Regions from separate parts of the Labilibaculum manganireducens genome, predicted to be linked through region 2. Evidence: riboswitches for the same ligand, from Rfam matches in the RefSeq annotation. Region 2 holds a riboswitch; each other region holds the start of a gene.
The links. A riboswitch is a leader RNA that binds a small molecule or an ion and turns the genes downstream of it on or off. The one in region 2 is predicted to bind thiamine pyrophosphate.

Region 1: linked by a shared signal. The riboswitch ahead of ACHZAX_RS02960 (TonB-dependent receptor) and the one ahead of ACHZAX_RS10575 (class I SAM-dependent DNA methyltransferase) in region 2 are both predicted to bind thiamine pyrophosphate.
Region 3: linked by a shared signal. The riboswitch ahead of ACHZAX_RS08095 (sulfide-dependent adenosine diphosphate thiazole synthase) and the one ahead of ACHZAX_RS10575 (class I SAM-dependent DNA methyltransferase) in region 2 are both predicted to bind thiamine pyrophosphate.

Annotation. Positions count from the first base shown of each region.
Region 1 covers NZ_CAXXEE010000003.1:748,043-751,218, forward strand. The annotation lists gene ACHZAX_RS02945 (CCA tRNA nucleotidyltransferase) at 1-19, opposite strand, end outside; gene trxA (thioredoxin) at 213-569, shown strand; gene trxA (thioredoxin) at 719-1,162, shown strand; TPP riboswitch at 1,252-1,348, shown strand; gene ACHZAX_RS02960 (TonB-dependent receptor) at 1,412-3,176, shown strand, end outside.
Region 2 covers NZ_CAXXEE010000003.1:2,725,316-2,728,491, reverse strand. The annotation lists gene ACHZAX_RS10585 (DUF6051 family protein) at 1-380, shown strand, start outside; gene ACHZAX_RS10580 (cysteine hydrolase family protein) at 426-986, shown strand; TPP riboswitch at 1,093-1,191, shown strand; gene ACHZAX_RS10575 (class I SAM-dependent DNA methyltransferase) at 1,311-2,012, shown strand; gene thiM (hydroxyethylthiazole kinase) at 2,025-2,819, shown strand; gene thiE (thiamine phosphate synthase) at 2,816-3,176, shown strand, end outside.
Region 3 covers NZ_CAXXEE010000003.1:2,117,780-2,120,955, forward strand. The annotation lists gene ACHZAX_RS08085 (flavodoxin family protein) at 1-617, opposite strand, end outside; gene ACHZAX_RS08090 (nitroreductase family protein) at 777-1,607, opposite strand; TPP riboswitch at 1,717-1,809, shown strand; gene ACHZAX_RS08095 (sulfide-dependent adenosine diphosphate thiazole synthase) at 1,867-2,637, shown strand; gene thiE (thiamine phosphate synthase) at 2,639-3,176, shown strand, end outside.

The DNA.
Region 1 (3,176 bases), 2.0 Mb from region 2:
TCACTTTACTTTTTTTCAAACAGTTTACTCTAAATCATGTGCTTCAGGAGCCTAAATTCATAAATCCCTGATTCATTGCGCTGACAAAATTACAATTATTTAGATGGAATCTATAAAAACAAGCAAATTTTGAATTTGGCATACGAATTGTAAGATATAAATATGTATATTTATACATGTAGAATGATTGTATTATTTTAATATTGAAGGTTATGGTAGAACATTTGACAGTAGAAACATTTAAAGCGAAAGTATTCAATTTCGAACAAAATAAAGATTGGAAATTTGAAGGCAACCGACCTTGTTTGGTTGATTTTTATGCAGATTGGTGTGGGCCATGTAAAGCTGTTGCTCCTATTTTAGAGGAATTACAGGAAGAGTATGGTGATAATCTGGATATTTACAAGATTGACACTGAAAAAGAACGTGAGTTGGCATCAATGTTTGGAATTCAGAGCATTCCGTCTTTGTTGTTCATTCCTACAGACGGGCAGCCACAGATGTCACAGGGTGCTATGTCAAAAGAATCATTTAAGCAGGCATTTTCCGAGGTTCTTGGTGTAGGTTAATAATGTTTGCAGCTTAAAATTTTATTAAAGCTCCTGGATAATAATGATGGTTCTGAAAAAAGTATCATTTTTGTAAGAGAGTAATAATAAAAAAAGAAGTTGAACGAGGGGTTGTTCTTTTGTTGGGTTACCTCTGTAAAGAAACAAAGATGAAAAAAATATTTTTTGCATTGTTTGTAGCAATGATAAACTTAAGTGCATTTTCTCAGACAGCAAATGAAGTCATTCACTTGGATGATAATAGTTTTAAGGAAAAGGTATTTGATTTTACAAATAGTAAAGAATGGAATTTTAAAGGGGATAAACCTGTAATCGTTGATTTTTATGCAACATGGTGTGGTCCGTGTAAACGTGTTGCGCCTGTGCTTGAAGAGCTTCAAAAGGAATATGGACAGGACATTCAGATTTACAAAGTTGACACCGATAAATCACCAATGGTTTCAGGGGCATTTGGAATTAAAAGCATACCAAGTTTTTTATTTATTCCTGCTAAGGGAAAGCCAACAATGGCACAGGGAGCTTTACCAAAAGAAACATTTGTAAAAGCTATAAAGGATGTTTTGGGTGTTAATGCACCTGAATCAATTAAATAGGGTTGAAAAAAAGAAAGTTTAGGTTTTAGGAAGAGCCGGCATTTAGCCGGCTCTTTTGTTTTTGAACTATTTCCGATTACCTTTGTGGCAAAATCACAGTGGGGTGCCTTAAATAACAGGCTGAGATCATACCCTTTAAACCTGATCCGGATAATGCCGGCGTAGGGAAAATTGCGAATTAACTTTTCGCCAACCTGATCTTATTACAACCTCATTGCAATATATTATTAACGTTTTAACTTATAAACAATGTTTACAAGAAAGATGAACTGTGTTTTACGCAGAGCAGCAGTGTTAATTTTATTGCAATTTGTATGTTTTATTGGATTCTCTCAACTTACCTTAACCGGTAAAGTTACCGATAAAGCAGGAAAAGCACTTCCGGGTGCCACAATCGCAGTAAAAGGAACTTATTTAGGAACCGTTGCCAGTTCGAATGGTACATACAGGTTTCAGAATTTAAAAGAAGGAAACTACAGTTTTGTGGTTTCATTTTTGGGTTATGAAAGTGCTCAAAAAGAAGTGAAGCTGAGTAAGTCAGAAGAAATTGACTTTAATTTGGAAGCATCTGCCATTATGGCCGATGAGGTTCTTGTTGCTGCTACCCGTGCGGATTCAAAAACACCCGTTGTAGTGACTAATGTGAGTAACGAAGAGTTATCAAAGAGAAATTTAGGACAGGATATTCCTATGCTTTTATCGATTACGCCTTCATTTGTAACTACATCAGATGCCGGATCGGGTGTAGGTTATACCGGTTTTCGTATTCGAGGTTCAGATGCCAATCGTATCAATGTAACGGTAGATGGTATTCCTTTGAATGATTCTGAATCTCATGGTGTTTATTGGGTAAATATGCCTGACTTTACTTCATCTTTAGATGATATTCAAATACAGCGTGGAGTTGGTACTTCTACCAATGGAGCTGGTGCTTTTGGTGCGAGTATTAACATGCAGACACAGAATGTGAATGCTCAGCCTTATGCTGAAATTTCAAGTTCGGCTGGGTCATTCAATACATTCAAAAATACAGTTAAGTTAGGAACAGGACTTAAAAAAGGTTTTGCTTTTGATATGCGTCTATCAAAAATCACTTCTGATGGGTATATTGATAGAGCAAGTTCTAATCTTCAATCGGCTTATTTCTCAGCAGGCTATTTTGGCGATAGAACAAGTGTAAAGGCTAATGTTATTGTAGGGAAAGAAAAAACTTATCAGGCTTGGAATGGTGTACCTAAAGTTCGTTTGGAAAATGATGAAACTGGAATGCAACGTTATGCTGATCACTGGTTAGTTAGCCAGGAAGTGGTTGATCATATGATGGCTTCTGATTCACGAACTTATAATCAGTATACCTATAAAAATGAAACCGATAATTATTGGCAGAAGCATTATCGTTTATATTTAACACACTTGTTTTCGGATAATACCAAGTTCAATATGGCTTTTCATTATACACAAGGTGAAGGTTATTATGAGCAGTTTAAGAAAAATGACAAGCTGAAAGATTATGGTTTGGCTCCTATTGTTATTGGAACTGAAACCATCGAAAAAACTGATGTTATTCGTCGTAAATGGTTGGATAATGATTTTTACGGTACAGTATTTTCTTTTTCGAAGAAAATGGAGGGACTTAATTTTGTTGCTGGTGGTGGCTGGAACAAGTACGATGGTGATCATTTTGGTGAAATCCGATGGATGAAAAATGCTGGTGATGCATTTTTAGGTGATAAGTACTACGACAATAATGGTACTAAAGAAGAATATAATGCTTATCTGAAAGCAAATGTTGCCGTAGATAATTCGTTGAGTTTATATGCCGATATGCAATTGAGAGGTATCGATTATAAAATTAAAGGGATTGATTCGGATTTGAGAGATATTACTCAGAAACATGATTTTTTATTTTTTAATCCTAAAGTAGGCTTCAATTATGAGTTTAATGAGAATCACCGTTTATTCGCTTCGTTTTCTATAGCTAACCGTGAACCTAATCGAAGTAATTATATCGATA
Region 2 (3,176 bases):
TTGAACATTTCAGCAGTTTTTTAAAGAAAGATAATCTTCTGCATCATTACATTGAAGAAGATCACATGGAAGGGAAGGTGTTTCACACCATGTTGGAATACAAGAATATGAGACATTTTAGAGAAGCTTTGTTTAAAAAAGCCGAAAATCAGATTTACGCGATAGCCTTGAAAGGAGATTCTGTTTTTCCGACTTACGAGATTGAAAATACCTTGAAAGGAGCCTCCAGAGATATTAATATTACTGTAGAGGAGCTTGATTTTCCATATTCATATTCACATGAAAATCCATTTCCAATGAATAAGGCAGAGTCTGTAAATATTGAAGAAAGCTTGGATATTGTATTTAGTAAAGTTTGTGATTTTTTGAATCAGGAATAAATCTGATTATCAAATTAAATTAATCCTTTTTTAATACAGGTTGAAATGAAAAAAAATCAGACAAATTCCAGTGCTCTTCTAATCATCGACATGCAAAAAGGCTCGTTTACATCCGCAACTCCTCGTTATGACACAGAGGGAGTTGTGAAGCGAATCAATCAATTGGCCGCAAAATTTCGTGAATATGGGAATCCTGTAATATATATACAGCACAATGGTTCGAAGCAGAATTGTTTTGTGCCGAATACCGAAGAGTGGGAAATTCTGGATGAACTAAACATTGCTGAATCTGATTTGGTTGTATATAAAACGGCGAATGATTCTTTTTATGAAACCGATCTGGAGGAGAAATTGAAAGAACTAAACGTGAGCGAATTGGTAATTACGGGATGTGCGACTGATTTTTGTGTAGAATCCACAATTCAATCTGCATTGGTTAAGAATTTTAATATTACTGTAGTTAAAGATGCGCATACAACGGCGGATCGGCCCCATTTATCTGCAGAGAAAGTAATTGAACATTACAATTGGGTTTGGAGTGATCTGATTCCAACCAAAGGAAGGGTTGAAGTTGCTGCAACCGCAGAGATCTTATTTAATACTTAGGAAATATGCCTTCTCAAGAGAGGATTGGTGATTTGTTAAGTACTACAAACAGAAGTCAAAATCATTTGTTTTTAATACATTCTATTGTAAAATATTAATACCTTTGTCGTGTCATTAGGGGTGCTTGAGTATTTATTTGGGCTGAGACTTTACCCTTTTACCTGATCTGCATAATAGTAGCGTAGGGAAATGATTCGTCTGATTTTAAATTGCCTAAGTAATTAGATAGAACCGTTTCGTTATGTACGAGGCGGTTTTCTGTTTTTACAGCCTTTTGTTTTGCAGATAATTATAACTAATTATTTGACTAATTAAAAATAACAAATGAGTTCTAAATTTAATAAGTATGCATCAGATTACGATGCGTGGTTTCTGGAAAATGAAAATGTATTGTATTCAGAAGTAAAACTTGTTGCCCATTTTCTTGAAAATGCAGGAGATGTATTCTCTGTTGGCTGTGGAAGTGGCTTGTTCGAAACAATTCTTGAAAAAGAATTCAATATTTCGATAAAAAATGGAATTGAACCTTCGGAAGGAATGGCTGATATAGCTAGGAAACGTGGCCTTAATGTGGACATAAGCACTGCGGAGGAGATGGAGTTAGGTAAGGAAAACTACGATACAATTTTGTTTAATGGTACGCCAAGCTATATTAGCGATTTACAAAAAGCATTTAATAAATCTTACGATGCTCTACGTTCAGGCGGTAAAATTGTAGTTATTGATGTTCCCAAAGAAAGTTCTTATGGAGTTTTGTATAATCTGGCAAAAGCGTTAGGCACTTGGGAACACCCATTATTAGAAGGAGTTCACCCAAGAAACCCTTATCCTATTGAGTTTGTGAAAGTAGCTAATTGGAGAACCACTGCCGAAAAAGTGGATATGCTGAAGAAATCCAATTTTAATAATCTTCAATTTGCTCAGACATTAACCAAACACCCCATAAATTCCAATTTGGTGGCTGAAGAACCAATTAACGGTTTTGATTGTGGTGATTATGTAGCTATTTGTGCACTTAAAAACTAATCGGTTATGAAAATGAGTAATAAATTAATTGAAAATTTATCTGCTATCAGAGAGCAAGCTCCCTTGGTTCATAATATTACTAATTTTGTAGTGATGAATACGACTGCAAATGCTCTGCTCGCTATTGGTGCTTCTCCAGTAATGGCACATGCCTTGCATGAAGTGAAAGATATGGTAAATATTGCTTCAGCGTTGGTAATTAATATGGGAACTTTATCGGAAGAATGGGTTGAATCGATGATTGTTGCAGGTGAAAAAGCCCGGGAAAGAAAAATACCTGTTGTATTCGATCCTGTAGGTGCAGGTGCAACGCCTTATCGAACGTCTAGTGCATTGCGAATAATTGAAACGTGCAAGCCTAATATAATAAGGGGAAATGCTTCCGAAATAATGGCTTTAGTTGATCAAACAATGCTTACGAAAGGAGTTGATAGTTCTGTGGCTGCGGATGTTGCTTTAGAATCAGCTAAAATTTTGGCATCGGGAAACAATTGTGTTGTTGTTATAAGCGGTGAGATTGATTTTATTACTGATGGAATAAAAGTTGAATCGGTTGGTTTTGGAGATCAATTGATGGCCAGAGTTACTGGAATGGGATGCACAGCAACAGCAGTTTTGGGTGCATTTGCTGCAACAAATCCCAATACATTTCAGGCGGCAGTATTTGGGATGATGGTGATGGGAATTACTGGCGAATGTGCTGCGTCTAAGTCTATTGGACCTGGAAGTATGCAAATGCATTTTATTGATTGTCTGTACAGTTTATCTGAAATAGAAATTGAAAAAGCAACTTGTATTTTACAATGAGAAAGGAAGATCTAAAATTGTATCTTGTTACTGACAGTGACCTTGCGAACGGGAAACCTCTTGCAGAGATTATTGAAGCTGCCATTAAAGGAGGCGTGAGTATGGTACAAATTCGCGAAAAGAATTCGACGACTAGAGAATTCTATGAATTGGTAATGTCGGTAAAACACATTTTAAAAGTTTACAATGTACCATTAATTGTTAATGATAGGTTGGATATTGCCTTGGCTGTTGATGCGGATGGTTTACATATAGGACAGAGTGATTTGCCCTATAAGGAAGCTAGAAAAATTCTAGGATTCGATAAGATCATTGGATTATCCGTGGAGAGTATCGAACAGGCAAGAGAGGCAAATG
Region 3 (3,176 bases), 610 kb from region 2:
TATATTTTTTTCTCCTGCACAGGAGCTTCTACCTTGTCTTTTCCTTGCTCAATTAATTGCAATAGATAAGTCATGTTCTTACCCAAAACTCTCATAATCTGCATGCCTTCTTCATCCTGTAAAACTTGCCCTGGAGTAGTTCCATGAATCACATTCCAATAATTCGAGGTCGGTACCATCATTTCTGAATAGTTGAGATAATTGTTCAGCTCGTTAAAGGTTGGCAAGCCTCCCGAACGCCGAACTGCAACAACCGAAGCGCCAACTTTGTGGCGAAACAAGTTGCCGTTTGCACCACTCACATAGAATGCACGGTCTAAAAACGATTTCATATTTGCTCCCAAAGATGCATAATGAACAGGTGAGCCAAGCAGAATTCCATCGGCTTCTTTCATCTTTTGAATCCAAATGTTTACATCATCTCCTTTAATTACACACTTTTCATCCTTGTTTTTAGCACACTGACCGCAGGCGGTACAACCTTTTACTCCTTTATTTCCAACAGACACGATCTCTGTTTCAATACCTTGCAGTTCCAACTGCTCTGTTACTAATTTAAGGGCATGGTAAGTGTTTCCTTCTTTTTTCGGACTTCCGTTAAATGCGACTACCTTCATTTTTTGAGTTTTATTGTTTTTATGATTTCAGATTCGTGGAAAATTGATTGGTTCACACCAATTGAAAGTGCAAAAATATGCAGGAACTGAATACAATTGTTTTAATAAAATGTTAATAGAATTAATCTATTGTGAAAATCCCTGAGGAATACAGGCATCTTATTTTTCAAGCTTTATCCGGTTCACTTTTAAGCCTTCCGATTGAATTCCCCGGGCATATTTTACGGCAGATTTACCAAACAGCATTACATAGCCAATGGTGTGATCTTTTGGTATGCCAATCAGAGTACGTAATTCAGGATCTATATCATCAATGGCCCATTTTACCATTCCGTTCCAAAGAGTACCTATTCCGTGTGAGTTGGCTATTAATTCAAAATAACTCAATGTAATTAAACAATCTGCCATTGGTGAAGCATCAGCAGATGGGGCTGAAGCAATAATCAAGTGCGGAGCATCTCTAAAAATCACATCCACACCTTTGGTTTCCCATAATTTCTGATAGGACAACAGGAATTGAAACCGCTTTTCCAGTGTTCCTGATTCTCTGGCATTTTTCAGTGAATTGTAGACTTTTAACCGGAATAAGTCCAGATCCTCTTTGTTGTCAATTAACGACAGTAAAACAGCATTGTCGTTATGTCCTGTTGGCGCATGCGCGGCCGTTTCAATCAGTTCCTGAATTAATTCCTTATCGATAGCTTCCTTTTTGTATTTTCTAATCGAGCGTCTGGTTTTTATCAATCTGCTGATTGCTTCAGGCTTTGGCATTTCACCTTTTGCCGAAACACTGTCTTCCGGTTTTTTTCCTAATATTGAAAGTGCTCCAGTCGGACAAATGGCTAAACAGTGCTGACATTTCAAACAATTCATCTCCTTTTCTTTTCGGATTACAGGCTTTGGATTCAATTCTATAATTCCAACCGGACAATCCTGTGCACAAAGACCGCACTCAATACATTTATCTTCCTCTATCTTAAAATCTAACATGGTTTGCAAGCTTATTATTTGCAGGCAAAGATAATTTATCCCGGGAATTAATCCGTAAAATATGCCAATGTGAAGAGCCTGTTCCGGTTTTTTATTTTACATTTGCATCTATATAAACTAGGGGTGCCTAACTTTAAGGCTGAGATCATACCCTTTACCTGATCAGGATAATGCCTGCGTAGGAAAGTAAAGAAAAGTCTGCTTTTTTGGAGTAGGACCGCCCCTGTTTATTACTATTATTCACTTAATAAGCAATAAAATGGAGCAAATTGTATCTGCCGGAATCGTTGATTCCTATTTTAAAAAACTCAAAGAAAACTTATCGGTTGATGTGGCAATTGTCGGAGGCGGACCTTCAGGCTTAGCAGCATCTTATTATCTCGCAAAGAAAGGTTTTAAAGTAGCCTTGTATGAAAGTAAACTGGCTCCTGGCGGAGGCATGTGGGGCGGTGCCATGATGTTTAATGAAATAATAGTTCAGAAAGATGCACTGCACATTCTTGACGAATTAAATATTTCCTACACAAACTATCAAGGAGATTATTACACGCTTGATTCTGTGCATGCAACTTCCGCTTTAATTTACCATGCTACCCAGGCTGGAGTAAAAATCTTCAATTGTTCTTCTATTGAAGATGTTGTTTTTCAAAATAACAGGGTATGTGGTGTTGTTCTAAACTGGGCTTCGGTTCGCCGGGAAAAAATGCATGTCGATCCTTTGGTGATCATGGCAAAAGCAGTGGTTGATGGCACGGGTCACGATTGCGACATTGTCCGCACCTTGGAACGTAAAAATGACGTGAAGCTAAACACAAAAACAGGTAAAGTGATGGGGGAATACTCTTTGTCGATAGATGAAGCTGAGCGAACTACTGTAGAAAATACCAAAGAAGTATACCCTGGATTGTATGTATCGGGCATGGCATCGAATGGTGTGAGCGGTGGTTTTAGAATGGGGCCTATCTTTGGAGGAATGCTTCTTTCCGGTGAAAAATTAGCTGGTTTGATTGCTGAAAATTTAAGTAAATAAGATGGAAGACTTTGGTTTATACATCATCATCACAAACCCGCAATCCTCTTACCGTTCTATTGCCGAATCGTGTGTAGAGCGGGGCGTTAAGATGCTGCAGCTGCGCGAAAAATCTTTATCCGACAAGGAATTAATTAGGCTTGGAAAAGAAATCAGAGACATTACAAGAGGAAGTGAAACCAGTTTTGTGATAAATGACCGAGCGGATATCGCAGCAATTTGCGAAGCTGATTTTTTACATCTCGGACAAGATGATATGAGTATGGAAGAAGCCCGGAAAATTGTTGGTGATATGAAAATTGGTTTGTCAACTCATTCCATTCAGCAAGTAAAGGAAGCGCTTGTTCAGAAGCCTGATTACATAGGTTTTGGCCCGGTATATCCAACCAATGCAAAAGCCAGGCCTGATCAACCTGTAGGCATTGAACAACTAAAGCAAGTATTGAATATGGCGACCATTCCTGTGGTGGCAATCGGAGGAATTTTTCCCGAAAACATACAGACTATTTTGAGCGCCGGGGCAAAAAACATTGCCATGG